DNA from 2 places in the Virgibacillus sp. W0181 genome. Region 2 is predicted to be linked to the other one. Evidence: riboswitches for the same ligand, from Rfam matches in the RefSeq annotation. Region 2 holds a riboswitch; the other holds the start of a gene.
What was found. Region 2 has a riboswitch for FMN ahead of ribD (bifunctional diaminohydroxyphosphoribosylaminopyrimidine deaminase/5-amino-6-(5-phosphoribosylamino)uracil reductase RibD). Riboswitches for the same ligand answer to the same signal wherever they lie in the genome.
Positions count from the first base shown of each region.

Region 1: linked by a shared signal. The riboswitch ahead of ACLIBG_RS06725 (ECF transporter S component) and the one ahead of ribD (bifunctional diaminohydroxyphosphoribosylaminopyrimidine deaminase/5-amino-6-(5-phosphoribosylamino)uracil reductase RibD) in region 2 are both predicted to bind FMN.

Region 1 is NZ_JBPYCR010000011.1:8,552-24,359, reverse strand. It holds gene yugI (S1 domain-containing post-transcriptional regulator GSP13) at 1-203, opposite strand, end outside; gene ACLIBG_RS06735 (thioredoxin family protein) at 341-898, opposite strand; gene ACLIBG_RS06730 (M20/M25/M40 family metallo-hydrolase) at 1,047-2,105, shown strand; FMN riboswitch at 2,171-2,318, shown strand; gene ACLIBG_RS06725 (ECF transporter S component) at 2,485-3,069, shown strand; gene ACLIBG_RS06720 (hotdog fold thioesterase) at 3,162-3,548, opposite strand; gene ACLIBG_RS06715 (1,4-dihydroxy-2-naphthoate polyprenyltransferase) at 3,562-4,491, opposite strand; gene ACLIBG_RS06710 (isochorismate synthase) at 4,705-6,096, shown strand; gene menD (2-succinyl-5-enolpyruvyl-6-hydroxy-3-cyclohexene-1-carboxylic-acid synthase) at 6,096-7,850, shown strand; gene menH (2-succinyl-6-hydroxy-2,4-cyclohexadiene-1-carboxylate synthase) at 7,837-8,652, shown strand; gene menB (1,4-dihydroxy-2-naphthoyl-CoA synthase) at 8,668-9,486, shown strand; gene ACLIBG_RS06690 (o-succinylbenzoate--CoA ligase) at 9,575-11,023, shown strand; gene ACLIBG_RS06685 (hydrolase) at 11,093-11,413, shown strand; gene ytkD (RNA deprotection pyrophosphohydrolase) at 11,530-12,003, shown strand; gene ACLIBG_RS06675 (ABC transporter permease) at 12,050-12,856, opposite strand; gene ACLIBG_RS06670 (ABC transporter ATP-binding protein) at 12,846-13,649, opposite strand; gene ACLIBG_RS06665 (ABC transporter substrate-binding protein) at 13,662-14,651, opposite strand; gene pckA (phosphoenolpyruvate carboxykinase (ATP)) at 14,833-15,808, opposite strand, start outside.
Region 2 is NZ_JBPYCR010000009.1:54,582-70,389, reverse strand. It holds gene ACLIBG_RS05880 (LLM class flavin-dependent oxidoreductase) at 1-883, opposite strand, end outside; gene ACLIBG_RS05875 (MarR family winged helix-turn-helix transcriptional regulator) at 1,113-1,538, shown strand; gene ACLIBG_RS05870 (glucose-6-phosphate isomerase) at 1,827-3,173, shown strand; gene ribH (6,7-dimethyl-8-ribityllumazine synthase) at 3,387-3,848, opposite strand; gene ACLIBG_RS05860 (bifunctional 3,4-dihydroxy-2-butanone-4-phosphate synthase/GTP cyclohydrolase II) at 3,863-5,062, opposite strand; gene ribE (riboflavin synthase) at 5,096-5,752, opposite strand; gene ribD (bifunctional diaminohydroxyphosphoribosylaminopyrimidine deaminase/5-amino-6-(5-phosphoribosylamino)uracil reductase RibD) at 5,733-6,851, opposite strand; FMN riboswitch at 7,082-7,231, opposite strand; gene mmgD (citrate synthase) at 7,646-8,755, shown strand; gene ACLIBG_RS05840 (bifunctional 2-methylcitrate dehydratase/aconitate hydratase) at 8,801-10,279, shown strand; gene prpB (methylisocitrate lyase) at 10,431-11,342, shown strand; gene ACLIBG_RS05830 (CoA transferase subunit A) at 11,498-12,187, shown strand; gene ACLIBG_RS05825 (3-oxoacid CoA-transferase subunit B) at 12,256-12,924, shown strand; gene deoC (deoxyribose-phosphate aldolase) at 13,118-13,765, opposite strand; gene ACLIBG_RS05815 (EutN/CcmL family microcompartment protein) at 13,953-14,228, opposite strand; gene ACLIBG_RS05810 (BMC domain-containing protein) at 14,228-14,500, opposite strand; gene ACLIBG_RS05805 (EutN/CcmL family microcompartment protein) at 14,493-14,792, opposite strand; gene rpiB (ribose 5-phosphate isomerase B) at 14,802-15,263, opposite strand; gene tpiA (triose-phosphate isomerase) at 15,263-15,808, opposite strand, start outside.

The DNA of each region.
Region 1 (15,808 bases), on a different contig from region 2:
GCTTCATCAATTTTTACAATTTTTACGTCTACTTCATCACCAACGCTTAAATGATCGTTAATATCTTTTACAAAACCATGTGTAATCTCGGAAATATGAACGAGTCCTTGTATTTCATCGCTGATGGCAACAAAAGCACCGTAAGACTGAATTCCAGTTACTTTTCCAGTTGTCACTTGACCTACTTCAAGGTTGTTTATCATTGTTGAACAGCTCCTATATTTAGTTTAAGCAATTTAAACAGATTCATTTATAGTAGCATAGATAACGAAGTCAATCAAAAAACTGTTAATTCAGCAAATACAGGCTTTAACATTATATGTATGTTAAATCCCGGTATTTAAAGGGTTTGTTGCAATTCCTTTTTAATATCTTCATAGGAAGCAGTCCAAAACGCTTCATCTTCTATAAACGTTTTTGATAAATGCGTGATAACCTCCTGGAATTTGTCCTGATAATTAGTGTCATCTTTCGGCGGTAGTTCTTTTTTTAATTCGTCTGTAAATTGTTTTGTCTTTGGTGCAAGCGGCCCCCATTTTGCAATTTCTTTTCCATGTTCATTAATGAACACAAAAATAGGAATAATACGTTTATCATTTGTTAAATAGTGATCCATTAATTCAGGATATTTATCACGTGCTAAAAAACTTACTGGCATTTCGGCCTTCTCGGAAAGCCGAAGCAGGACTGGGATATTAAGCATACAATGACCGCACCAAGGTTCTGCCAATACAATAACACGCAGATTGTTTTCTTGTAGATTCTGCAAAAATTCCTTATCATCGTTTGGGAGCTTGAAATGATTATAAATATGGAAAAACCCTTCTTTATGCTTTTCCAACGAATCCATATACGTGTCGGGTGCAGCGCCTTTTTCAAACCAATCATTTAAATGCATGCAAACGCCTCCTTATTTAAAATGAATGTGCGATAACTTAATAACAGTTTATCTGACGAATAATTAATCGTAAATAGAAGTGCTCTGTTTATGATTTAACGCTATAATGCTATGATAAGAAAAAGAATGAATGTGGGAGGAAATAAATTTGATCCAATTAAACAAACCGTTTTTGTATGAACTATTGAAAACACCATCACCGTCAAGCAATGAAATCGAAATTCAAAAAAAGTGGATTAAAAATATACAACCATATGCAGATGAAATAAGAACTGATCATGCAGGTAATGCCATTGCAGTATTGAACCCGGATAATCCTTTTAAAGTTTTACTGGCAGGACATTGCGATGAAATTGCGCTCGTTATTAATCGAATTGATGAAGAAGGATTTCTTCATTTTGATAAAATGGGAGGGATTAATCCGAAAGCGGCTGTCGGGATGAAGGTGACTGTGCTTGGTTATAGTGGAAAACCCGTCGGTGTAATTGGAGTAAATGCCCAACATCACGGTGGATTAAAAAATGACTTCGGCTTGGACGATTTATTTATCGATTGTGGGTTTAAATCTAAAGAGGAAGCCGAAAAGCAAGTACAAATAGGTGATTTGGCTGTATATAAAACAGACCCGGAACAATTAATGGACCGTTATATTTCCGGTAGAGGATTGGACAACCGTACGGGTGCATTTATTGTTGCAGAAATCGTAAAACGTCTTTCGAAAAAAGATTGTCATGTAGGGGTGTATGCGGCAAGTACGGTGAATGAGGAAACGAATATGGGCGGAGCTTATTTTGCTGCTGCAGCAATAGAACCGTCGATGGCGATTGCTTGTGACGTTACGTTTGCTACAGATTATCCTGGTGTGAATAAAAATAAACATGGCGACATACGTCTGGAAAAAGGCCCCGTTATTGCAAAGGGTGCTCCAATTAATATTAAAATAAATAAGTTGCTGGAAAGTGCCGCCCGTGAGAAAAAAATAAAAGTTCAATACGAGTTAACGCCTCGTGCGACAGGTACAGATGCGGATAAAATGCGTGTGACAGGTAAAGGGGTTCCAGTAGCTCTCGTTTCATTACCTTTGCGTTATATGCACTCACCAGTTGAAACAGCAAGTTTTAAAGATATGGAAGAAGTCATTGAATTACTCGTCACAATGATTGCCTCTTTAACTGGAGAGGAAAGCTTAAATCCACTGGAAGATTAATTTTTTACGGTGATATGTTGCATAATTTTTTAAAACCTGTATAATAATAAGTAATTAAATATCGATTCCATTTTCGGGGCAGGGTGAAATTCCCGACCGACGGTAAGGAGTGTAATCATTCCAAGCCCGTGACCCGCGACGGCATATTGCCTAGCGGTTGACCCAGTGTAAGTCTGGGGCCGACAGTTACAGTCTGGATGGGAGAAGATGAAGCCGTTTTTGATATGGATGTAAACACATTCCATTTTCCTATGTATAATTATGCCCTAAAGCCAAATGGTTTTAGGGTTTTTAGTTTTCATTAGAAAAAAATGATTTTCAAATACGGCTTATCCTTCATCAATAGATATGGATCGATATAGGATGAAGGAGGAGATCGATGATGCATTCAACAATGCGATCATCAAAATTGTTAAAGCTTATTATTATTTCCCTACTGGGGACTATTTCGCTCGGGTTGTTCTTTTTGAATTTCCCGCTACCGTTTCTACCACCTTATTTAAAAATTGATTTTAGTGATGTACCTGCAATAATGGCAGCATTTATATTTTCGCCTTTTGCCGGTGTGCTCGTTGTAGCAATAAAAAACATTTTATATTTGGTGATCGGAGGCGCAAGTGACCCGATCGGAGTTACAGCAAATTTTTTGGCCGGTGTCATGTTTACTGTTCCTATTGCTGTACTCTATCATAAATATAAAGGTGTAAAAAGTGTCATTTCTGGTCTTGTTTCCGGCACGGTCATTATGGCTGTCGGAATGAGCGTTTTAAATTATATTATTATTTTACCGGCGTATTCATGGCTTATTGGGATGGAAATGAATGAGCAGATAAAATGGGTTTCGGTTATGGCCGGTGTGCTGCCATTTAACTTAATTAAAGGTATTATTGTTGGGATACTCTTTGTTCCACTGTTTATTCGAATGAGAAGCTGGATTGAACAAAAACAAATGAAATTTGGGTAATTAAGTTAGACAGCTATGTGCAAAGTTTTATACTTTTTAAAAAAACTCGAAAAGCCGGACATGCTCCGCTTTTCGAGTTTTTATTTGTCATATTATTTCTTTGGAACAACTCCAATGGTACATCGTGAGGAGCAGACTAATTCGTCCTTTTCGTCTTTAATTGAAATATTCCAGACCATTGTCGTTCTACCAATATGAAGTGGCGTAGCTTGGGCAGTAACAAGCCCTGTTTTTTTGCTTTTAATATGATTCGCATTAATCTCCATACCGAAAACGTTAAACAGTTCCGGGTCAACATTTATATAGGCACCTACACTAGCAGCAGTTTCTGCGAGTAATACACTTGCTCCACCGTGCAAATAACCTGCCGGCTGATGAGTTCGATCGTCCACAGGCATTGTCATTTCCACCAAATCGCGATCGAGCGCAACAACTTCTATTCCTAGAGCTTTCATCAATGTGTTGTTTATTTTCTCCATTCTATTGCTCCTTTTAGAAATATTCACTTAGTAATAATGAAAAACCAAGCAAAAAACCATAGATTGAATTCGTTTTTCCTGTCGCAATCATGGCGGGCATCATTTCTATTGGGTTACTTTTACCAGAGAATCCATTAATGACATCTACTGCCTTTTTCGCACTTAACAGTGTTAGCAACGACCAAACAGGAAGGATATTCATGACGATATAAATAATCGTTAAAATATAGGAAAATATAAAAAATGATGCTAACAGGCGAATGGCGTTTTTTCTGCCTAATAAAATGGCAATTGTTTTTCTTCCGTTTAATTTGTCACCATCCAAATCACGAATGTTATTTGAAAGAAGGATGGCTCCTATAAAGAGTGCAACAGGCACCGAGATAAGAATAACATCGACAGAAAGTGCAGACGTTTGAATGTAATAACTAATTGCAATAATAACAGTTCCCATAATCAAACCCGCACACAACTCTCCAAAAGGGGTGTAAGCGATTGGAATGGGACCGCCTGTATAAAGATAACCAAAAAGCATACAAGCCAATCCAATAACTGCAATCCACCAGCTGGATTCCATGCATATATAAATACCAAGAAAAAGTGCTATTCCAAAAAATGTAATTGCTAAATTGTAAACGGTCTTTGGTGAAATACCATCGCGGACAATCGTACCACCGATGCCTACAGATTTCTCATTGTCTAATCCTCGCTTAAAGTCATAGTACTCGTTAAACATATTTGTCGCAGCCTGAATTAGTATGGAGGCAACTAACATGGCAATAAATAAATAGACTTGAAAGGAGCCTTCCAGTAGTGCTGCCATTGTGCCAATAAATACTGGAATAAAAGAGGCGGTTAATGTATGTGGCCTTAATAGTCGCCACCATATTTGGAAACCATCTCGTTCGTTTAAAGCTTTTTTTATATCTGTTTTACTTTGCATATCTGTTTCTCTCCTTGGAATTGTGCATATCAGATTCATTTTAGAGAATTAGGGGTGCGGTGTCAATTTCATGGCAAAATCGTCATTATATACGTATGAAAATGCAATATAAGAAATACAAACATGAAATTAATAGTCCTTTCCTTGAGAAACGAAGAAAAAGAGCATAAAATGGAGAAGGAGTCCTCAAGTAGCATATCGGAGGTTTAGGAAATGATAGAAGTAGAAGAAAAATCGATGGAAACGTTGTTTAATCGTGCCATTCAACAAGCTGACAAAGATAAACAAACAAAAATAGCCAGTTATACAAAACGCATTGAGGCGACGGATCCATTACATTTTTTTGAAGCAGCTAAAAGACTTAATAAAAATCGCACATTCTGGACAAGCACTGCAGACGATTTTTTTCTTGTTGGTATTGGAAATGCATTGGAGATTGTAGCCGATGAATCTCGGTTTGCAGTGACGAAAAAAGAGTGGCAAGAGCTGCTTGATGAAGCGATTATCCATGATCCATATAGAGAAGAAGGAACGGGAGTTGTTGCACTGGGCGGAATGTCCTTTGATCCGCAATGTGAACAGAAAAGCTTATGGAAAAACTTCCAATCAAGTCAATTTACCGTACCTGAATTTATATTACTTAAAAGTAAAAACAATTATTATTTAACGATGATTACTGTTGTAACGAAAAACGATTACTTCGATGATTTCATTAATAAGTGGGGTCAAATACACGAACTAATCCATATTGATGAGGTGACTAAATTTCCTACTGCCGCTGTAATTGAATCCAAACATGAAATAGGCATCAGCAAGTGGCTTGATAGTGTGCAAAAAGCAATTAATGAAATAAAAAATAACCGCGCAAAAAAAATTGTTCTTGCCCGTGAAATGCGTGTAAAATTGGATAAACAAGCAGAAGTAAGTGTTATATTAAAAAAATTAATTGAAAAACAAAAAAACAGTTATATTTTTGCATTTGAACAAGACGAGGATTGCTTTATTGGTGCAACGCCGGAAAGGCTTGTGAAAATACAAGGAAAAGATTTATTATCCACATGTCTGGCAGGAACTGCTCCGAGAGGAAACACTGCCGAAGAGGATAAACAAATAAGTGAAGAGCTTTTCCACGATGAAAAAAACCGGGAAGAGCATGAATACGTCGTACAAATGATTAAAAAAAGCATGAAATCCTACTGTACTGATATCGATATCCCAGCACAACCCGTTGTATATCATTTGAAAAATTTACACCATTTATATACGCCTGTTCAAGCGAAATTAAAAGAAGACGCCAGTATTTTTGATATTATAGAAAAATTGCATCCGACACCGGCTCTAGGTGGTGTTCCTCGGGATGCTTCACTTGCTTTCATACGAGAACATGAACAAATGGATAGAGGTTGGTATGGCGCCCCTGTCGGTTGGCTGGACAGTAATGAGAACGGAGAATTTGCCGTTGCGATTCGCTCTGGTTTAATTCAAGGAGATGAAGTTTCACTTTTTGCAGGATGTGGCGTAATGAAGGATTCTGATCCGGAATTGGAATTTGAGGAAACAAATGTGAAGCTACTTCCGATGCTATCTGTTTTGGAGGATGCCTGATGAATTATACGGAAAAGTTAACAAGATATACCGGGAATTTTGTAGATGAGCTTTCTACAAGTGGCCTTCGTGATGTTGTCATCTCTCCAGGATCCCGTTCCACACCGCTCGCGATGATGCTTGCTGCGCATGAGCGTATAAAGGACTGGGTAATCATTGATGAACGATCGGCTGCTTTTTTTGCCTTGGGGATCGCTAAACAAACGATGGAACCTGTGGCATTACTTTGTACTTCCGGAACTGCAGCAGCCAACTATTACCCGGCCATTGTTGAGGCGTATTACAGTCGAATTCCATTAGTCGTTTTGACAGCAGATAGACCGCATGAATTGCGCGATATCGGAGCCTCTCAAACGATTGACCAAATTAGAATGTATAGCAATTACGTGAAATGGTTTCATGACATGGCACTTCCGGAAGCTTCTCCGCAAATGTTGGCCTATGCACGGAGTAAAGCATCGCGCGTTATTTACGAAGCACAAACGGGAAACAAAGGTCCGGTTCATCTGAACTTTCCATTTCGTGAACCACTCATCCCAGATTTTAACTTGGAAAATATGTGGGGAGAGGAAAAAAATTCGTTGCGTGCTTTTCATCCGGTCGCAAGCGGTAAAAGAAGATTGGATCAAACAAATATTGCCGAACTGTCGGCACTCCTGAACGGGAAAGAGAAAGGGCTCATTGTTTGTGGCCCTCAAGTGGATCAACAACTTGCTTCTTCTATAACAAAATTGGCTGCTGCATGGCATTTACCTGTGCTGGCTGATCCGCTGTCCCAGCTTCGTGCGGGAAGACATGAAAAAGAACAGATTGTTGAAGGATATGACGCGATATTGCGCAATCCAACGATCCGTGAACAATTAAAACCAGACTTTATTATTCGTTTTGGTGCCATGCCAATATCTAAAAGTTTTCTTTTTTATGTTAAAGAAATGCAGGATGTAAGGCAATTCGTTGTGGAAGAACATGCCGGCTCACGGGATCCTGTCGGGAATGCTACGAATTTTATATATAGTGAACCAAATTCTTTATGCGACGATTTACTTACTGTACTTCCAGAAAGGAAAGCATCGGATAGCGATTGGCTCGTTAAATGGCAACAAGTAAATGAACGGTCGAAAACCATTCTAATGGATGAAGGAAATACAGATTTAACGGAAGGAACAGCAGTCAAATGTCTATTAGATGAAATACCGAATTCCAGTAGTTTGTTTGTAGGAAATAGCATGGCCATTCGAGATGTTGATACCTTTTTTATGACTACTGAAAAAACGTTAACACTACTTGCCAATCGGGGTGCGAGCGGAATAGATGGAGTTGTATCTAGTGGACTTGGCACGGCAGCTGCAACAGATCAACCTGTTACACTTTTGTTGGGTGATTTGTCATTTTATCATGATTTAAATGGTCTTTTGACAGCCAAGCAATACGAATTAAATATGACAATATTACTGTTAAATAATAATGGTGGTGGCATTTTTTCCTTTTTACCACAGTCCAAAAATGAAAACAACTTTGAAAAATTGTTTGGGACGCCGCTTCATATTGATTTTCAGCCCGCTGTTCAAATGTATGGCGGTAAATATTACCTAGCAAATACACTAGAAGAACTAAAAAATTACCTTTCATACAGTTACGCTTCATCAGGTATAACAGTGATAGAAGTCCAAACAAATCGTACAGAAAATACGGAGTGGCACCAGGACAAGTGGAATCAAATCGAAAGGGATTTATTAACCTATGACTCGAGATAGCTCATATTTTTCTGTAGATGATGCAACGTATGCTTATGAAGTCCAAGGTCACGGTAAACCGGTATTGTTGCTACATGGGTTTACCGGAAGCGGTTCGACTTGGGAAACAGTTATTGATCATTGGAAACACCAATTCATGTTTATAACTATCGATCTTCCCGGCCATGGAAAAACGGTTGTTAAGTCCCCTCGCACAATGGAGAGTTTTAGTGCGGATCTGGTTGAATTTCTGGAGTACATAAAGCTAGAGGATGTACATGTAATCGGATATTCACTCGGAGGAAGAACGGCATTAAACTTTGCAATGTTGTACCCAGACCGAGTGTCCACACTAATACTTGAAAGTGCTTCACCCGGACTGGAAAATGAAACTGATAGAACAAAAAGACGCTTACATGATAATCAATTAGCGGAAAAAGTAATACAGAATGGACTAAAATGGTTTGTTGACTATTGGGAAAGCGTTCCATTGTTTCAAACACAAAAAACATTGCCGCACGCAATCAAGCGATCAATTCGGCAAGAAAGATTGTCTCATACGGAAAAAGGACTGGCGCAATCGCTTCAGTATATGGGGACAGGTGTACAGCCGTCATGGTGGGATACATTATCCGCGTTGCACGTACCGACGTTGTTGATTACAGGTAGTGAAGATAAAAAATTTATAGAAACTAATCTAAAGATGAAACAAGCACTGCCTAATGCTAAGTATGCAGAGGTAGAACATAGCGGACATGCAATTCACGTGGAACAACCTGAAATTTTTGGTAAACTGGTAGTATCATTTATTAACGCAAATTAACGAGGAGGAATTTATATGACAGCAGTTTGGGAAAAAGTAAGAGAATATAACGAAATTATATACGAAAAATATGATGGAATTGCCAAAATCACAATGAATCGTCCGGAAAAACGCAACGCATTTACACCGTTAACGGTGAATGAAATGATTGATGCATTTGCAAATGCTCGTGATGATTCGAGCATTGGGGTCATCATTTTAACTGGAGCAGGAGAAAAGGCATTTTGTTCTGGAGGCGATCAATCCGTCAGAGGGCATGGAGGATATGTTGGCGACGATCACGTACCGCGTTTAAACGTATTGGATTTGCAACGACTTATTCGAACCATTCCAAAGCCAGTCATTGCGATGGTAGCAGGTTATGCGATTGGCGGCGGCCATGTACTCCATGTTGTATGTGACTTAACGATTGCAGCGGACAATGCGCTATTTGGGCAAACCGGTCCGAAAGTTGGAAGCTTTGATGCTGGATATGGTGCTGGACTGCTTGCAGAAATGGTCGGTCAAAAACGCGCAAGAGAAATCTGGTATTTATGCCGTCAGTATAATGCTGAAGAGGCCTATGAAATGGGTCTTGTAAATACGGTTGTACCTTTGGACAAGCTTGAGGAAGAAACCATTCAATGGTGTAATGAAATACTAGAAAAGTCACCGACTGCTTTGCGCATGTTAAAAGCATCTTTTAATGCAGCAACAGACGGTTTGGCCGGTCTTCAACAAATGGGTGGAGATGCAACGCTTATGTATTATACAACGGAAGAAGCAAAAGAAGGACGGGATGCATTCAAGGAAAAGCGCAAACCTGATTTTGATCAGTTCCCGAGATTTCCTTAAATTTGAGAAAAGACCTTTGCTAACAAACAGCAAAGGTTTTTTACACTACGGAATTATGATGGAAATAACAAGCCAAAGGAGTTTACAAATGCAACAAACGGTACCACATTGGTTAACGAAGCAAGCAATGCTCGCTCCCGCCAAAACCGCAATTGAACAAGAAAATGGGAAAACGATGACTTATGAAACATTAATGAAAAAAAGTCAGTCATTCGCTAGAAAATTAGCCAGCCTACAGGTGAAAGAAAACACGCATGTTGGAATATTAGCTACAAATAGTATAGATATGATCATCGCCATATATGCACTAAGCTATTTGAATGCTGTTGCCGTTTTATTTAACACACGATTAACTAGGGAAGAACTACAGAGTCAAATCACGGATGCTGACTTAACTTTGTTGCTCACGACAGCTGATTTAAAAGTGGATAAGTCACTGGAAAAATCATTAGTATTTAAGGAAGTTAATCATTACAAAGAAACACCTATTAAGCTGGAACAGCAGATGAACCTAAATCATCCTTTTACAATGATGTACACTTCCGGTACGACTGGCAAACCGAAAGCTGTCATCCATACATATGGGAATTATTGGTGGAGTGCTATCAACTCGTCCTTAAATCTCGGCGTGGTGTCTCATGATAAATGGCTGGCTGTTTTACCGATGTTTCACATTGGTGGAATGTCCATCTTTATTCGCAGTGTCATTTATGGAACGGCTGTTTTATTAATGGAAAAATTTGATGAAGCTGCGGTCCATCATGCAATTATGGAAAAAAACGTAACAATGATATCTGTTGTAACGGTGATGCTGCAAAAATTAGTGGAACGATTGGGGGAGGATAAATATCCGCCAACACTACGCGTCATGCTGCTCGGTGGAGGTCCGGCTCCAAAAACTTTACTTGAGCGTGCAAAAAATAGAAACATGCCTGTATTCCAATCTTACGGAATGACAGAAACATCATCACAAATCGTTGCATTAAGCCCAGCGAATGCCTTGGACAAAATCGGATCCTCGGGGAAGCCACTTATGTCAGCGGAAGTAAAAATTAACAATCCGGATGATGATTCGGTAGGAGAAATATTTGTGAAAGGGCCAATGGTTTCTAATGGCTATTACAAGCGGGAGTCGATTAATAAACAAGTGTATAGTGAAGGGTGGCTCGCAACCGGAGATTTAGGTTACTTTGACGAAGAGGGGTATCTATTTGTAGTAGACCGGAGGAAAGACTTGATTATTTCGGGTGGTGAAAACATTTACCCTTCGGAAATAGAGCAAACGTTGACACGGATGCCCGAAATCAGGGAAGCTGGTGTAATCGGTAAAAAAGATACAATGTGGGGAGAAGTACCTGTTGCTTTTGTCGTTGTTACAGATCCTTCCGTGAACGCAGAAAAGGTTATAACATTTGCCAAAAAGTATTTAGCCAAATATAAATTACCAAAAGAAATTCATTTTATTGAACAATTGCCGAGAAATGCGTCCAATAAACTTGTTCGAAGTGAACTGTTCAATCAGTTACCTTGCAAATAAAATCATATCGTTTTTTTTTTCATACATGCATCTTAAAAAATGAGACAAATTAAAAGCAGGAGGTGCAGTATGAAGAAGGAAAAATTTTATGTTAGTATTGCTTCAGGAGAAATATCACGAAGTAGATACCATAATAACGATGATTTCACGATTTACGCAACAGAAGAAGAAGTTCGTCAGTTACGAACTAGGATTGACAATATGTATCACGCTGATTTTAATTCGTTCTGGCGGTCTCATGTACCTTTTAAGCCCTATCATAATGATAAAGCGAATGAGACTTATGACGATGAAATTACGAATACGTTTCAAATGCTTTATAAGCTTGGAGATGAACAGGCGAAAGAGTATATTAACAGTACGGGTATCCTAAGCGATCATCACATGTAGCAAAATAAAGGGATAGGCCTTGAGCTTATCCCGAATTTTTTTATCAATGATCGTTTACTATATACCTTTTTAAGGTATAGTAAAGGAAAACGATTTGGACGAAGGCAGTTGAAAAAATGTACATATTTAAAGACTATTATAATAATGAAGTGAAATTATCCTTTGATGATCATCCTTTTTCAAAAAAACCGAAACATGTTTGGACGATATGTAAACACAATTCAAGCTGGCTTTTAACAGAACATAAAGACCGCGGTATGGAGTTTCCGGGTGGTAAAGTGGAACCTGGTGAAACAGCAGAATATGCGGCGATTCGTGAAGTGAAAGAAGAAACCGGTGGTGTGGTTGATCGGATAACTTATGTGGGGCAATATTATGTGACCGGTAAAAGCGGAAACATTATTAAAAATGTTTATTATGCAGAAGTTCCCGAGCTAATCAAACAACCAACGTATTATGAAACGAATGGGCCTGTAATATTGAAAGCATTACCTGCTAACATAAAACAACATCATTTATTTAGCTTTATGATGAAAGATGATGTGCTGTCGTATTGTTTGCAAAAAGTGGAAAAAATAAGATTTGAATGAACAAAAAACAGAGGTTCCGTAATATCTAAAACCTCTGTCCCATGTTTCATGTTGAATGTTTAATCAATATTTTCTCTATTTTTTCCACCACTTTATACATAATCGCTGCAAAAATCGCAATTAAAATGAGGCTAGACATAACGAGCGTGAAATCAAATACTTGGAAGCCATATATAATCAAGTAGCCGAGCCCATCACTGGAAACGAGGAATTCACCGACGATTACACCAACCCAAGATAAACCAACGTTCACTTTTAATGTTGAAATCATGGTAGGAAGTGTGGCTGGGAAAATCGCTTCTTTAAAACATTGCCAGCGTGATGCCCCGAAGCTTTTTAATACTTTTTCATAATTTGGATCCACTTCCCTGAACGCTGAGTAGATAACGAGTGTTGTAATAATTACGGATACAATCGCTCCCATTGCAATTATTGATAAATAATTGGGACCGATAGCAACAATGATAATTGGTCCTAAAGCAACTTTTGGCATAGCATTCATAATGACTAAATAAGGATCCATAATTTTAGAAAAGCGTAAAGAGGACCATAAAATAGATGCAATGATAATCCCCATTACGGTACCGATAATAAATCCGAGTAACGTTTCAAATAAGGTAACTTGCAGATGAGCAAATATCGTACCATCTGCAAACTTATCGACTAGTAGACGGAAGATTTTAACTGGTGAACTAAAAAGTAGAGGATCAACAATATACATACGACTAGCGAACTCCCATAAGCTGAAGAAACTAATAAAAATAATGAGTTGCCAAAAGAAGACGATTTTTCTCTCGCGTTTTAATTTTTTTTGAAATCGTGTAAAAATAGCGTTATCGCTCTTATGATTCATAGTTATTAGACAACTCCTTTACAGAAGCAGGGTCTGATTTATTTAACTCATCCCATACTTTATCAAAAAGCACTTGATATTTTGGATGTCTTCGAACGTAAAATGGTTTTTCATTTCGCAGTTCTAAGGGAACTTCAAATGTATTAGAAATAGTCCCCGGATTGGCATCCATGAGCAATATCCGATCACTCATGGAAATGGCTTCTCCAATATCATGGGTAACAAGGACCGCTGTTTTTTTATAAGTTTTCAGCAGCTTGGAAACAAGATTTTCAAGCTTTAGTTTTGTTAAATAATCTAGAGCCGAAAAGGGTTCATCCAGTAACAATACTTCAGGGTTTGTCATTAAGGTACGTACTAAAGCAGCTCGCTGCCGCATTCCGCCGGATAATGAACTCGGATAATCATTGATTACTTCAGATAAACCGACTTCCTCTAGTAGTTTAATTGCTTCATTTTTCGATTCTTCATTCATCATTTTTCCGATTGTAGGACCAATCAACACATTATCTACAATCGTTTTCCATGGAAACAGGTAATCCTGCTGTAGCATATAGCCAATAGCCAATTTGGATTCATTTATTTTTTGCTTATTCAGTAAAACATCACCTTCCGTCGGTTCAATAAGCCCAGCGATAATGGACAGAATAGTGGATTTTCCACAACCGCTCGGGCCTAATATTGCTACGAATTCTCCTTTGTCAACTGAAAACGATAGTTCATCTAACGCTTTTGTAAAGTTCTTCTTTGAAAAGTAATGGTGGGAAACCTTATCCAAAGTTAGGTATGACAATAGGACCCCTCCTTATTCGGAAATAATTTCCTCTGCTATCTTCGTATTTACAAGCTCTTCATATGGTGCATTCTCGGGAAGTTCACCGGCTTCATCCATAATTTGCTGTAAGTTATTCCATTCCTCTTCCCCTAGGATTGGATCAGTTGAAAAGGAACCTTGACTTTTGTAACGCTCGACTGATGCTGCTAGCATATCTACATCTGTATCTTCAAAATAGCCTTGTATGACTTTAGCAATATCTTCTGCTTCATTTTCTTCCACCCATTGCTGAGCTTTATAAACGGCTTTTGTAAATTTCTTAATTACATCTTCATTTTCTTTCAAGTAATTCTGTTTTGTCATAAACACCGTGTAAGGAACATGACCGGACTCCTCACCGAATGAGGCAATTATATGACCTTTACCTTCCTTTTCGAAAATACTTGCAGTTGGTTCAAACAATTGAACATACTCAGCATCTCCAGAAGAAAACGCACCAGGAATATTAGCAAAGTCAATGTTTTGTATTAATTCCAAATCAGCATGCGGATCAATATCGTGTTTCTTTAAAACAAATTCACCTGCCATCTGCGGCATGCCGCCCTTACGTTGACCTAAAAAGATGCTTCCGTTTAAGTCATCCCAGGAAAAATCAGGCTTTGGCTCTTTGGCAACAAGAAATGTTCCATCTGTCTGGGTTAGTTGGGCAAAGTTCACTGCATAATCTGTTGCGTCCTGCCCATAAACATACATCGATGTTTCTGACCCTACCAATGCAATATCCGCACCGTCCGATAATAAGGCAGTCATTGTTTTATCGCCGCCCCAGGTTGTTTTCAGTTCTACATTTAACCCTTCTTCTTCAAAATATCCATTTTCTAATGCTACATATTGTGGTGCATAAAACACAGAGCGGGTAACTTCAGCTAGTTGAATATTTGTAGTACTGCTACTACTGCATGCTGAAGTGAAGATAAGTAAACTGCCAACAATAAAGGCGATGAAGCCATATTTCTTCATAGTAGACAACTCCTCCATAACTCTTGATATCGTGTCAAAATAGCGTATGCTTTTTTAGAGAAATGTGTGAATGCCTATATAAATACAGAAATGCTTGAGGGTTAGCATGATTCGTTTACCGCTAAAAACACAAAAATCCGGACTCTCTATAGAGAATCCGGATTTTAAGACGATAATGCGATTACCCTTTATATGTTGGACCCGCTTGCTTTATCTCATCACTTGCTTTTGTGAATTTAGTAAAGTTTTCGTGAAACTTTTCTGCAAGTGCTTTCGCTGTCTTATCATATGCCTCTTTATCGTCCCAAGCTTCTTTAGGGACCAAAACTTCGTCTGGAACACCTGGTACATGCAGCGGAATATTTAAACCGAAAATTTCATCTTTCGTTGTTTCGACCGTATTTAATTCACCCTCGAGTGCTGCGTGAACCATTGCTCGTGTGTAGGCCAATTTCATACGCTTGCCGGCTCCGTATGACCCGCCGGTCCATCCTGTATTAACTAGAAAGACATTTGATTCAAATTGATCTATTTTTTCACCGAGCATTTCGGCATACGTTGCTGGTGCCAATGGCAAAAATGGTGATCCGAAACATGCGGAAAAAGTTGCTTGTGGTTCCGTAATGCCACGCTCCGTGCCTGCCAGTTTGCTCGTATATCCACTTAAAAAGTGATACATTGCCTGTTCCTTCGTCAGCTTGCTAATTGGAGGCAATGTTCCCGAAGCATCAGCTGTCAAAAATAAAATAGTGTTAGGATGCCCCGCGATACTTGGTGATATAATGTTATCGATGTTTTCCAATGGGTATGCTGCTCGTGTGTTTTCCGTTAACGTAGTATCGGAATAATCAGGTATTCGCGATATTCCATCCAATACAACGTTTTCCAGAACTGAACCAAATCGGATGGCATTAAATATCTGTGGCTCCTTTTCAGCTGATAGGTCAATACACTTGGCATAACAACCGCCTTCAATATTAAAGACGCCGTTAGGTCCCCAACCGTGTTCGTCATCACCTATCAAGTTCCGGTATGGATCAGCAGAAAGTGTTGTTTTACCTGTTCCGGATAAGCCGAAAAACAGGGCGACATCGCCTTCCTGTCCTACGTTAGCTGAACAATGCATGGATAAAATATCTTGCATTGGTAATAAATAA
Region 2 (15,808 bases):
GTTTTTTTACACTTTCGGCACTACCGATAATAAACTTATTTTTGTTTTGCTCACGCGCTAACGTTTCTTCTTTTGTATACTTGTGTGCGCGAGCTTCCTCTAATGTTGGTGGTCCATATTTATATTGCCCTGTCATCCACCGTGCCCACTGCAACTCTGCAGGTCCTGCTATGTCTCCTGCCTCTTCATCTGTATCAGCGCAAATGACAATGATTGATAGCATACTATACGGTTGTGCCAAATATTGTGAGGCATTAAAGTTTTCACGGTATTTTTTTAACATTGATACCGCCCAATCAGGATTAATTTGACCCGCAAAGGCAAAACCTACCCCTAATTGGGAAGCAATTTGCATACCTCCATCACTGGATCCAAGCATGAATATCTCTGGTCTTAACGATGGGTCAGGCGATGCATTTATATTTTGATATGGATGACCTTCTGGAAATTCGCGATTAAAAAATGCAAAGATCTCCATCAATTGATTCATCATCGCTTCTCCAGTTAACGGTTCATGGTTATTCCTTAAGGCTGCATTGGTAATTCCGTCTGTACCTGATGCCCTCCCCATTCCTAAATCAATCCGACCCGGGTGTAATGCCTCAAGGATAGAAAAGTTCTCAACTACTTTCAAAGGACTATGGTTCGGTATCATAATTCCACCAGAACCAATACGAATATTCTTCGTTAGAGCTGCTGCATGTGCGCTTAGCAAATCGGGGGACGTACTCATTTGAAACGTTGCATTATGATGTTCTGCAAACCAATACCTCGTATAGCCTAAACGGTCTGCCAACTTCACTAGTTCTGTCGAGTTTTGCAATGATTGTGATGGTGTTTCATCATTATAAATCGTTGCTAAATCGAGTATCGACAACTTCATTTATAAAACCTCCCGTGTTCTTTAGGTAAATATGTATAAATCAATCACGTGTCTTTCCTATTAAATAATATTTAGTACACTAATTAAAACGCACATAAATAATAATGTCAACCAATCCTATTACTTGATAAATATGACTAGTATAATCAAACAAAAGGCAGGCTGTTTTGACCACCTCATCATCAATTGATATAATTATGTTACTAACAATTAACAGGAGAAGTATAGCATGATTGAAAATGAAATAAGAGAATTATTGCAAACATTAAATAAGCAAACACGAAGAAAGTATGCCGAAAAATTTCGTGATATTAATCTTCACGTAGGACAAGAATCTGCATTATGTGTTTTATGGGAAGAAGACGGGATTACCCAAACTGAACTGAGAAAGCAAATTGGGTGTGAAGCATCCACGTTAAGCAATATGTTAAGAAAACTAGAACAAAATAATATTGTCTATCGCAAACAAGCGGAAAATGACGCCAGAAGCATAAATGTATTTTTAACACAAAAAGGCAAGGAGCTACAAGAACCAGTGTCAAAGATTTGGGAGACTCAACAGACGAAGCTGCTCGAAGGAATATTACCCGAGGAATTATTACTCATGCGCCGGATTTTACAACAAATGACAAGCAATATGATGAAAGCGAATTAATTTATCGAACGCTTCGCAACTTGCATTAAAACCTCTCAAACATTCGTGCGCTTTTTCAACAAACATTGACACTCTACATCTCCCCTTCGCTACATGAAATCCGCTGTATATCATTACCTAAACGTCTGCAGTATAGTGTGTTGCTGTAGACGTTTTCTGTTTCTTTATTTAGAATGAATACTAAAGCAATGATTTCAATTACTAACCTGTATGTCGAGATAGAAATCACACGGATGTTTCACCGTAATAAAACTGTTTTTCAATACAATTTTACAGGGGGAGTTCAAGATCACACACATTACACTGAATTACGATTATGCAACAGATTTCTTTGACATAACTGAACTGCGGCAATGGAATGATGCTGTTCAATCAGCACATGACCACTTACATAACAAAACAGGTTTGGGGAATCAATTTTTAGGCTGGATCGACCTGCCCGTAGCCTATGACCAAGCTGAATTTGCACGCATAAAGGAGTGCGCAAAAAAAATACAAGATGACTCAGATGTATTGCTCGTAATTGGCGTAGGAGGCTCTTATTTGGGAGCTCGAGCAGCGATTGAAATGCTGACACATACATTTAGCCATCATCTTTCCAAAAAAAAGCGACAAGCACCAGAAGTCATATTTGTTGGTCATCATTTGAGCTCGACATATATAAGCGAATTAATGGATATTCTCAAAAATAAAGATGTTTCAATTAATGTTATTTCCAAAAGCGGGACAACGACAGAGCCTGCAATCGCCTTTCGTATCTTTAAAGAAATGATTGAAAAAAAATACGGAAAGGTAGAAGCCAGCAAGCGTATCTATGTCACAACTGACAAGGAAAAAGGAGCATTGAAATCAATTGCAGATCAGGAGATTTATGAAACATTTGTTATTCCTGATGATATTGGTGGGCGCTATTCGGTATTAAGTGCGGTTGGTTTATTACCGATTGCCTCCAGTGGAATTTCCATTGATCAAATGATGCAAGGAGCTCAAGCAGCCAGAAAAGAATTATCAAATCCTACGCTTGAAGATAACCCGGCTTATCAGTATGCAGCAATTCGAAATATTTTATATAACAAGGGAAAAACAATCGAAATACTCGTTAACTATGAACCACAATTACACTATTTTGCTGAGTGGTGGAAACAACTATTTGGAGAAAGTGAAGGAAAAGATGGAAAAGGGGTCTTTCCTGCCTCTGTAAACAATACTACAGACCTTCATTCACTTGGACAATATATTCAAGATGGGCGTCGCGATCTTTTTCAAACGATCTTATCTGTAAGTGAACCGAAAAAGGAAATAAAGGTGGAAAAATCAGAGACGAATGAAGATGGTCTAAATTACTTATCAGGAAATACAATTCATGAAATAAACCAAAAAGCATTGCAAGGTACACTGCTTGCTCACAAACAAGGTGGCGTTCCAAATCTAGTCATTGAATTGCCGGAATTGGATGCTTATTCATTCGGTTATGCTGTCTACTTCTTTGAAAAAGCCTGTGCATTAAGTGGTTATTTATTAGGGGTAAACCCATTCGATCAGCCTGGTGTCGAAGCATATAAAGAAAATATGTTTGCATTATTAGGAAAACCCGGATTTGAAAAAAGAAAAGCACAATTGGAGAAAGATATATAGAACTACATGCGCCCGACTTGGAGACGGAAAACCTGCACCAGTCGGGCACTTTAACTTCTGCACTTCTTTTGTTTATCTCTCTTTACTCCGCTTAATTACTTTTTCCTAAGCTTTTTTTGGCTTTCATCTACCATATCAACGACGTCCTGCTCAAACAATAAGCCTAAATGTGGTTTTAATTAAAATGTGAATTTATACCTTTTTACATCCAAATCATATTTCCTTTAATAAATTAGCCATTTCAATGGCGGCAACTGCTGATTCCGCCCCTTTATTTCCTGTCTTTGTACCTGCACGTTCCAGTGCTTGCTCTATCGTATCGGTTGTCAATACACCAAAAATGATCGGTTTTTCGTATTGAAGCGATACACTGGAAACCCCTTTAGAAACTTCCCCACAAACATAATCAAAATGAGGTGTTGACCCTCGAATAACAGCACCAAGGGCAATAACTGCATCATAGTCCTTTTTCGCCAACCGTTGTGCTGTCAATGGAATTTCAAATGCCCCTGGCACCCATACGACATCCACCTGCTCCTCTTTAACGCCATGGCGTTTTAATGCATCGACTGCCCCTGTCAATAAGTTACTTGTAATGAAATCATTGAATCTGCTTACAACAACCCCTATATTAAGGTCTGTCCCGATGACACTTCCCTGAATCACTTTATCCATGATAATCCCTCTCCTTATTGATGAAAATTCAGCAGGTGCCCCATTTTTTCACATTTGGCATGCATATACATTCTATTTTCATTTCGCAATTCCACCTCGATCGGAAGGCGTTTATTAACCCTTATTCCAAATGACTCTAATGCTGTAATTTTAGCCGGATTATTCGTCATTAAATTAACTTGGTGGATGCCTAAATCCTTTAAAATTTGTGCACTAAGCCAATAATCCCTCATATCCGATAAAAACCCTAATTGTTCATTTGCCTCTACCGTATCCAAGCCTTCATCCTGTAACTCGTATGCACGTAATTTATTGATTAACCCAATCCCCCGACCTTCCTGACGCATATAAATTAAAACACCACGGCCTGCTTTTTCTATTTCGGCAAGTGATTGATGTAGTTGTGGTCCACAATCACAACGATATGAGCTAAAAACATCGCCTGTCAGACATTCCGAATGAATTCGCGTGAGGATCGTGCTTTCGGAATTAATATTTCCTTTTACAAGTGCTATATGTTCCTTTTCATCTATATCGTTCGTATAACCTACCATATTGAATGCACCATATTCGGTAGGTAAAGTAGTCATAACCTCCCGTTTCACGTGCTGTTCATGCTTTTTCCGATACATCATCAAATCTTTAATCGTAATTATTTTAAGATCAAATTCAATAGCCATCTTTAATAAATCGGGGACGCGTGCCATCGTCCCATCCCCATTTATAATTTCACAAATGACTCCCGAAGGAAATGCACCGCAAAGTTTTGCCAAGTCTACTGCCGCTTCTGTATGCCCGGAACGAGTCAATACACCACCATTCTTTGCGATGAGTGGGAAAACATGGCCGGGCCTTCTAAAGTGTTCAGGTTTTGCGTTGGTGTCTATCAACATCTTGATTGTATCTGCGCGCTCCTTCGCACTTATTCCAGTTGTTGTATTTTTATAATCAACACTCACAGTAAAAGCAGTGTCGAATGGATCCGTATTTTCCTGCTCCATCATTGGAAGCTTCATTTCCGCTGCTAGGTCGTTAGTGATCGGCATACATACGAGCCCTTTTCCATGGGTTATCATAAAATTGATTATTTCCGGTGTCACTTTTTCTGATAATGTGACGAGATCTCCTTCATTTTCCCGATCCTCATCATCGACTGCAATTATTGGTTTACCTGCTTTTAAATCGGTCATTGCCTCCTCGATCGTATGAAACATATACAAACACCTCCGTCATTTTCCGACTCCACATCATTCATTAATGAAGCCGGTGTTTTTCAAAAGTTCTTCGTTAATTCCATTTGTTTGATTGGATAGTCGGGCACGAAGCATGTGCTGCACATATTTCCCTAGCATATCGTATTCAATATTCACGATATCACCTACCGATTTTTGCCCGAGCGTCGTTTCTGCAACGGTATGAGGAATAAGCGAAATCGTAACTATATTCGAACGTACATTAAATATGGTAAAGCTAATGCCATCGACTGCAATCGAGCCTTTTTCCAGAATAAGATCGAGAGATTCAGTCGATACTTTAATATCATAGTAAACAGCATTTGCCGTCTTTTCCTTCCTCATCACTTCACCAACACCGTCGATATGACCAGAAACAAAATGCCCGCCAAATCTACTATCCGCCCTCATTGCGCGCTCTAAATTTACTTCCGATCCTGTTATCAGGTCGTTTAAAGATGTCGACTTAATTGTTTCCGGCATTACATCCACTTGAAAGTCATTGGAAGAAAAGGTTGTCACCGTTAAACAAATCCCATTTACAGCGATGCTGTCCCCAATTGTTACATCTTCCAAAACCTTCACGGCCCCAATAGTCATTGTTATCGATTGTTCAGATGTTTTCTGTATCGTTTTTATGTTTCCTTTTTCCTCAATAATCCCCGTAAACATCGCTATCCGTCCTTTCAGGCACAGCTGTAATTTTAATATCCTCTCCAACTCTTTCCACATTGTCGATACTCAAATTCCAGCTATCCGCTATAGATTGAAAACCTTCACCAGCAATGGAAGGGGCTGCTTTTTTACCGCCAAGCAGCTTTGGGGCAATATAAGCAATCAACTGATTTATTCGCTTTTCTTTTAAAAATGAACCATGAATTTCCGCACCGCCTTCTACAAATAAAGACATGATCCCATTCTGCCCTAATATTTTCAGTACTTCTTTAATAGATACCGTTTCAGTTTCCAATGTGATGATTTGTATACGCTCGTGTTTTGCATACATCTTCTTTTGTTTTTCCGACACATGACAACCTGTAAAAATCCACGTATCGGACTCCTTATCTGTAATAACTTTTGCATGAACTGGCGTGCGCAAATGCGTATCCAAAATGACCCGTACCGCATTTTTTCCTCCGTTTGGCAAACGAGTGGTAAGACTTGGATTATCAACTATTACTGTATTAACACCCACAAGGATGGCATCATGCAAGTGCCGATGGTGGTGCACATCTAGACGTGCCTCTTTCCCGGTTATCCATTTGCTCTCCCCAGTGACTGTTGCTGTCTTACCGTCTAAGCTAGTGGCTGTTTTAACAGTGACAAAAGGTGTTTTTGTCTCTACAAAATGAGAAAATGCTTCGTTCATTTTCTGCGCTTCTTTGTGTGAAACACCAACATCTACTTCTATCCCTGCCTTTTCTAGGGCAACTATCCCCTTACCTTTTACCCTTTCATTCGGGTCGACCATTGCAACAACAACCCTTTGCACACCCATTTCGATAATCAGATCCACACACGGAGCCGTTTCACCGTAATGACTGCACGGTTCCAATGTTACATATAAAGTAGCTCCCATTGCTTTTGATCCAGCCATTTGTAATGCATACACTTCCGCATGGGCATTTCCGGCCTTTAAATGAGCGCCAAAACCTAAAACCTCCCCTTTTCTAACGACAATTGCACCAACTGGAGGATTCGGACTTGTTTGCCCATAAGCCATGTTCGCAAGTGACAAAGCAAAATTCATGTAATAATGATCGTTTAACATAGCTCTCCTTTCTGTTTTTGCATAATAAAAAGCCCCTGAATACACTTCAGAGGCGTTAGGATCGAATTTTAAGATAAGCAAGCAAAATAAATAGACTTCTAGTCAATGGACATTTATGTTTGAAATAAACGTATTATTACGCATTTCACTCCGGACAACAGAACGTTTAAAAATAAATACTACTATCCGTATCATTAATAAATGCCCACTATTAGATGCTTGACTATCCAAAATTCCTTCTCCCATCCAGACTATAACTGTCGGTCCCGGACTTTCACCAGGTCCACCGCTTGGCATAATGAGCCGCACGGGTCACGGACTAAGAAGCTAGACGCTTCATCACCGTCGGTTGGGAATTGCACCCGACCCCGAAGGAATAATTTCAAGTATTCAGTTTTCATATTAGTTTAACATTCTTTTTGTAAAAGTAAATACTATTAATTAAGTATTTTGATTCCAGTTAACTGAAATTTGAATTTCAAAGATAGGACTTAAAACTTTATAAACGATGTTTATTCACGTTATCTTCAATTTTTAATGGCTAATGATTTTAAATCTAGTCTCATCCAACTTTCCTGGAACACAAACATTAGCAATTATTGAAATATTTAAATTCAAATGATATGCTATCATTATACATACCATTTATTGTAAAAGAGACATTTCCCGAAAAAGCAAAGATGAAGATCAGGAGGTGTTACTTCGAATTATTACAAATAATTAAATGTTTCTTTCCTACCACACGCATTAAATTGATTTAGAAAACTAAGTTCTTACATTAGAGGAGGAATACTATGAAAGCGGAAACAAAATTTGCCCCTGGACTGGATGGCGTCATTGCGTCTGAGACGGCAATCTCATTACTTGATACGGAATTGGAGAAGATCGTCATTCGAGGTCACGACTTAATTGAATTATCAAAGTCAAATGATTACTTGGATATTGTTCATCTTTTATTCGAAGGTTCTTTACCCGATCAAGAAGAAAAAAAGCAATTGGAAGAACGATTAAAAACAAACTATGACGTCCCAAATACCATTTACGATCTGTTAAAAATGTTGCCGAAAGATACACATCCTATGGACGGACAACGAACGAGCATTTCCGGACTTGCAGGCTTTGACAAAAAACTCGATGATCGGTCTCAAGAAACGAACAACAGTCGTGGCTACGAATTTTTGGCCAAAATACCTGCGATCACCGTTAACAGCTACCGCATCCTGAATGGAAAAGATCCAGTACCGCCACGTCAGGATTTATCTTACAGTGCTAATTTTTTATACATGATAACCGGGAAAGTTCCAACAGAAAAAGAAAGTGAAATATTTGATCGTTCCCTATTGCTATATAGTGAACACGAGATGCCAAATTCCACTTTTGCCGCAAGAGTTATCGCGTCGACGAATTCTGATATGTACGGTGCTTTAACCGGAGCCGTCGCATCCTTGAAAGGTAACTTGCATGGTGGCGCAAACGAAGCGGTCATGTATATGTTGCTTGAAGCCGAATCCGTACAAGACTTTGAAGAACTCATTATGAAAAAGCTCCATCATAAAGAAAAAATTATGGGTTTTGGCCATCGTGTCTACATGCGAAAAATGGATCCTCGCGCATTGATTATGAAAGAATCATTAAAGGAGTTGTGTGAAGAAGAAGGAGATTATACACTTCTTGAAATGTGTCAAGCAGGCGAAGACATTATGAAGGAGGAAAAGAACTTATATCCGAATTTAGATTACTATGCAGCTCCGGTTTATTGGAAGCTTGGCATTCCAATTGAATTGTATACACCAATCTTCTTCAGTGCTAGGACTGTAGGGTTGTGTGCACATATAACGGAACAGCATGCAAATAATCGACTTTTCAGACCACGTGTCAATTATATCGGCGAGCAGTATAAGTAGATCAACTGGGGAGTTGAATTCCGCCCGCCAACTAAAAATTGTAGCATGATTCGACATAACAAACAACAATATGGGGAAAGGAAGAGTATATTGCAGGTAGAAACAAATACAGCCGATCAATTGTTGGAGGAAATCGCCGACTATGTATTAAACAAGGAAATTACGAGTGAGGAAGCTTATACGACCGCTCGCTACGTATTAAAAGATTCCTTAGGATGCGGTATTTTAGCACTTCGTTATCCGGAATGCACGAAAGTTCTCGGTCCTATCGTTCCCGGTACATCCGTTCCGAACGGGGCGCGAGTTCCTGGGACGACACATGTGCTCGATCCTGTCAAAGCAGCTTTCGATATCGGGGCAATTATTCGCTGGCTTGATTATAATGATACATGGCTCGCGGCAGAATGGGGACATCCTTCTGATAACTTAGGAAGTATTTTAGCTGTAGCCGATTACGTCAGCCAGCATCGTTTAGCACAAGGAAAGAATCCCCTAACCGTTCATGATGTACTGGAAATGATGATTAAAGCACATGAAATACAAGGCATCCTTGCGTTAGAGAATAGCTTTAATCGTGTCGGCCTTGACCATGTGTTACTTGTAAAAATTGCTTCCACTGCAGTAGCGACAAAAATGCTCGGTGGTGGACGTGAAGAGATCATTAATGCTCTTTCTAACGCCTGGATCGACAATGCAAGTTTACGCACATATCGTCATGCACCAAATACCGGATCGAGGAAGTCGTGGGCAGCAGGAGATGCAACGAGCCGTGCAGTCTTTCTGGGATTACTCGCAGTCAAAGGCGAAATGGGTTATCCAAGTGCTCTTACCGCTCCAGAATGGGGTTTTCAGGATGTCTTGTTTAATAAACAAACCGTTAAGCTCGCCAGACCGATGGCATCATACGTGATGGAAAATGTTCTGTTTAAAGTTTCTTATCCAGCTGAATTCCACGCACAAACAGCGGCGGAGGCGGCCATTCAATTGCATCCACAAGTAAAGGGTCGATTGAAGGAAATCGATAAAATCGTTATTTCAACACATGAATCAGCAATTCGAATTATTGATAAAAAAGGACCATTAAATAATCCGGCTGACCGTGACCATTGTCTCCAGTACATTACAGCCATCGCTTTAATGGAAGGAAATATCGTCGCAGAGCATTATGAGCATGAATTTGCTGCTGACCCGTTAATTGATGAATTGAGGGAGAAGATGGTCGTTACGGAAAATGAACAATATACAAAAGATTATTTAGATCCAGATAAACGTTCTATTGCCAATGCTGTACAAGTTCAGTTTACGGATGGTACAGCAACCGAAATGATTGAATGTGAATATCCACTCGGTCACCGTTTCAGAAGAGATGAGGCATATCCACAAATTGATGAAAAATTCGCTAACAATTTAGCTGTTCACTATACTATGAAACAGCGAAAAACGATTGAAGCTGCTTTTTCTGATCAAGAAAATTTAGATGCAATGAATGTAAACGAATTTCTCGATTTATTTGTTCAAAAGTAATACAAAACCTTTATAGTTTTCACGCTTGCAAAAATTAAGGGTATTCGGATTATCATATGGAACATGAAAAATAAAAATGAGTAATGCTAATATCGCACACTTATTTCCGAATACCCATAAATAACAACTAAGATTAGAAGGAGGTTCATCCATGGCCTGGATCGTTGACCAACCATCCTCTCAGGAAGTTTTGGCAGATCGGTTTAAACAGTTAATAAATGAAAAACAAATATTACAAATGCCCGGAGCTCATGATGCTATGGCGGCTCTTGCAGCAAAAAACGCCGGATTTTCTGCGCTTTATTTATCCGGTGGAGCATATACAGCGAGCAAAGGAATACCTGACCTTGGCATTGTTACGTCAACAGAAATTGCCGACCGAGCTAAAGATCTTGTACGAGCAACTGATTTACCTGTTCTCGTCGATATCGACACCGGATTTGGCGGTGTGCTGAACGTAGCCCGAACCGCACGGGAAATGGTGGAAGCAAATGTAGCGGCGGTGCAAATTGAAGATCAACAACTACCTAAAAAGTGCGGGCACTTAAATGGAAAACAGCTCGTTCCAAAAGAAGAAATGGCTCATAAAATAAAGGCGATCAAAAAAGCAGCCCCATCGCTTGTCGTTATCGCACGTACCGATGCAAGGGCTGTAGAAGGGATTGATGCCGCCTTTGAACGAATCGAATTGTACATCGAAGCAGGTGCAGACGGTATATTCCCCGAAGCACTTCATACAGAGGAGGAGTTTCGCTTATTTAGTGAAAAGGTTGATGTTCCTCTGTTAGCAAACATGACCGAATTCGGAAAAACGCCATTTATAAAAGCGGGCGAATTTGAAGAAATGGGTTACTCCATGGTTATCTATCCCGTTACTTCCTTACGTGTTGCCGCAAAAGCATATGAACGGATTTTCCAATTAATCAAAACGGAAGGCACGCAAGAAAATGGTATAGAGGACATGCAAACACGAAAAGAGCTATATGAAACAATTAATCTCGATGAATTCGAAGCATTGGATGAAGCGATCGCAAAAACAGTTCTAACGGACGAACATTCTTGATTCTATTCAACAAACGATGATTCTCGTATTTAAGTAAGAGAATCATCGTTTTTTCATATCTTTACAACAAAAAGAAGGTAATATATATTCACGCTATAATATATCTATAAAATTATAACAGACTAGAGCAAGTTGGTATAAAGGAGGTTTTTATCATTAAACAAGTATATTCTACGTTCAAAGAAGCTGTTGCAGATATCGAAGACGGTTCCACCCTGATGGTTGGAGGATTTGGTCTATGTGGAATTCCCGAAAATGCGATACTCGCCCTTGTTGAGAAAAATGTAAAAGATTTAACGATCATTTCCAACAATTGTGGCATTGACGATTGGGGGCTTGGCTTATTGCTTAAAAACAAACAAGTCAAAAAGATGATCGGCTCATATGTAGGCGAAAACAAAGCTTTTGAACGACAGGTAATAGATGGCATTATCGAGGTTGAACTGACTCCGCAAGGAACGCTCGCCGAAAAAATCCGGGCAGGTGGTGCAGGGATTCCCGCCTTTTATACCCCAGCCGGCGTAGGAACCCCGATTGCAGAGGGGAAAGAAACTCGTAACTTCAACGGCAAAGAATACGTATTGGAAGAAGCACTAATCGCCGACTTCAGCATTGTACGGGCGTGGAAGGCGGATAAAATGGGCAATTTAATTTATAACAAAACAGCGCAAAACTTTAACCCAATTATTGCTGCTGCAGGGAAAATAACGATTGCTGAGGCAGAAGAAATTCATGAAACCGGAGAACTGGATCCTAATACCATCCATACACCGAGTATTTATGTACAAAGAATCGTTCAAGGAGATCAGGAAAAACGAATTGAAAGACGAACTGTAACTGCTTGATTCTGTTCACATCAGACTAACTCGGTAAAACGAATAGTTTCATACTACTTTTAGAAAGAGGTGTTAAAATGACTGTAAAGAAAGTAGCTAATCGCGAAAAAATTGCACGTCGGGCCGAGAAAGAAATACTGGATGGCTCGTATGTCAATTTAGGAATTGGCATGCCAACACTCGTTGCAAATTATATATCCGACAATAAGCAAGTTATTCTTCAATCGGAAAATGGCTTGCTTGGTACTGGACCATATCCCACGGAAGCGGAAATTGATCCGGATTTGATAAATGCCGGAAAAGAAACCGTTACTACCATTCCGGGAGCAGCATTTTTCGATAATGCCGAATCATTCGCTATGATCCGCGGAGGTCATATCGATGTGGCCATCCTTGGAGGCATGGAAGTGTCAGAAACTGGCGATCTTGCCAATTGGATGATTCCAGGTAAAATGATTAAAGGCATGGGCGGTGCAATGGATCTCGTTAATGGCGCCAAGAAGGTCATTGTTATAATGGATCACGTAACGAAAAATGAAGATGCGAAAATCCTAAGAAAATGCACGCTTCCTCTGACTGGTATGGGTGTAGTAAATAAAATCATTACCGAAAGAGCAGTTATCCGAGTAACAGAAAACGGGCTTGTCTTAGAAGAAGTCGCCAAAGGATTTACCGTTCAGGAAGTCATTGAGACGACAGAGGCTCCACTAACAGTTGCTAAAGATTTAAAGGAAAATACTTTTTAAATATGCACGATGATAAGGTCAAACGTAATTAATCCATCTCGCATAGAAAAGAAAAGCCTTTGATCTAACTATCGAAAATAAATATAATAAGGTGGCACAAAAATAAATTTTATATTTCCATGCCACCTTTTTGTAACTTTATTCGATTGTAATAATATAGAGGTTTTTTTGACACTTCGAGACAGCCTATACGTTAATATCCGCTGCCTTTACCGCCTTTAACAATCTCTTTACCAGAGCTTGCACCAATTCGAGTAGCTCCTGCTGCAATCATACTTCTAGCTGTATCAAGGTCTCTGACACATGCAGAAGCTTTGACGCCCAAGTCTGGCCCAACGGTTTCTCTCATCAATGCGATGTCTTCCGGTGTGGCACAGCCTGGCCCGAATCCGGTTGACGTTTTCACAAAATCAGCTCCGGCCATTTTAGAAAGCATGCAAGCCTTTTTCTTTTCCTCTTCTGTCAAAAAGCCGGTTTCAATAATTACTTTTACGACTGCCTGACCACCTGCGGCGAGAACGACACCTTCAATGTCTTTTTTCACAGTATCATGGTCACCTGATTTCAGTGCCCCAATGTTAATAACCATATCAACTTCCGTTGCTCCGGACGCTATTGCATCACGTGTCTCAGAAATTTTGGTAAATGTACTTGTTGCACCTAATGGAAAGCCAATAACTGTTGTGATTCCTACATTTGTGCCTTCCAGTTCTTTTGCCGCTGTTGGTACCCAGCCAGGATTAATACAAACCGTTGCAAATTGATATTCTACCGCTTCCTCACACAATGTTATAATTTGTTCCTTCGTAGCTTCAGGTTTTAATAATGTATGGTCAATCATCCGGGCTATTTGTGCTCCGGTGATGATTTTATTTTGATAAGCTGCAGGTTTACTTACAGCAGGTTTCGTTTCATTTGGTTGTGCTTCATTATTACTTGAAATTTTATTCATTACTTGTGCTGTAATTTGTTCAACTAATTTTTCCATTTCCACACTCACCTGAACTCACCTCCGATGTATAATTTCCTTATTCAGGTCTTTCTTCAATTTTATCTACAATACCTACGATAATGGCGTCTACCGCACCTTCAGGATCGTTCAATATTTTCCGGGCTGACCCGCCTTCTTCCATAATCAGGACATAATCCCCAGCCCCAGCCTGTGCGCGGTCGACCGCAATAAATGAATCGGCAATCGTTCGGCCGTTCTGATCAACAGGCTCGACTATCATTAGTTTTAACCGGTGATGGCTTTCGGTCTTGACGGTAGAAACGACATTCCCGATTACTTTAGCCAGCTTCATTATAGCTTAGGCAACATTTTCTCGACTTCTTGATGTGGGCGTGGGATCACATGCACAGATAAGAATTCACCGACACGTCCGGCTGCCTCAGCACCTGCTTCTGTCGCAGCTTTCACAGCACCAACATCTCCACGGACCATTACTGTTACAAGGCCACCACCGACTTGAACTTTCCCAACTAGTTCCACATTTGCTGCTTTCATCATGGCGTCTGCTGCTTCTACTGCCCCTACTAATCCTTTTGTTTCAATCATTCCCAATGCGTTATTCATCTTTGTTTCCTCCTTGGTCTTGTATATGATAGTAATCAATTATTCCCATAATCCCTGCGTCTGATGGAACGAGTTCTTTTTGCTTTTTAAGCGGTAAGCTCGACTCGCCGCTTTTCGCTAAATAAACAATATCATCTTTTCCTGCCTGTCCCAGCGTATCAATAGCAATTTGCAATTTTCCTTTTGGAGTAAGGTCATCTTTTAACGGCTGGACGACCATTAATTTTAACCCGTTTAATCCTTCATCTTTCTGTGTACAAACGACGTTGCCTACGACTTTGCCGATATACATAACAAAGACCTACTTTCCTCGTCCAATAAAACGACTTTCAATTTCCATCATCTTTGTTACTCTGCGATCATGGCGACCTCCGGAAAAATCAGTCTCCAACCATTTGTTAACCATTTGCACGGCGAGTCCCGGGCCTAATGTTTGACCTCCGATTGAAAGGACATTTGCATTATTATGATCTCTACTGTTAATAACAGAGGAGAGATCCCAACAAACTGCACAGCGTACTCCCGGTACTTTATTTGCAGTCATCGCACTTCCAATGCCGACACCGTCTATAATAATTCCGACGTAATCGTCATTAGTTGCGACACTTTCTGCAACGAGGAAGGCAATATCTGGATAGTCAGCCGATTCTCCTTCATTACAGCCATAATCAACAATTTCATACCCTTTTTCGGTTAACTCTTTTTTGATTTTTTCCTTTAGTTCAAATCCACCATGATCACTTCCAATGGCAATTTTTTTCATCAACTATCCATCCCCTTACGAAGCGTTCCAACGATCTTCTGAAAATCATTAGCTACTAAACTTGCGCCACCAACAAGAAAGCCATCAATATCCTTCATGTTTGATAAGATGCCTGCATTGTCGGGTTTTACTGAACCTCCATATAAAATGGGCATTGCCTCCGAATCCGTGCCACAAATTTCACTTAATGTTAGACGAATGGCTTCATGAACGGTTTGAGCTTCGTCAGGTGACGCCGATCGACCGGTTCCGATAGCCCATACCGGTTCATAAGCGATAATAAGTTTTGAGAAGTCGTTTATCCCTTCCAAAGCTTGCAGGAGTTGATGATTCACCACTTCATTGGTAAAGCCCTGTTCCCTTTGTTCGATTGTTTCACCGACACATATGACTGGATTTAATCCTATCTCCAACGCCCGTTTTATCTTTTCATGAACCATTCCATCCGTTTCACCGGCAGCACGTCTTTCCGAATGACCGACAATCACATACTGGCAATCCAGTTCTTTCAGCATTGCTGCGGATATTTCTCCAGTATGTGCTCC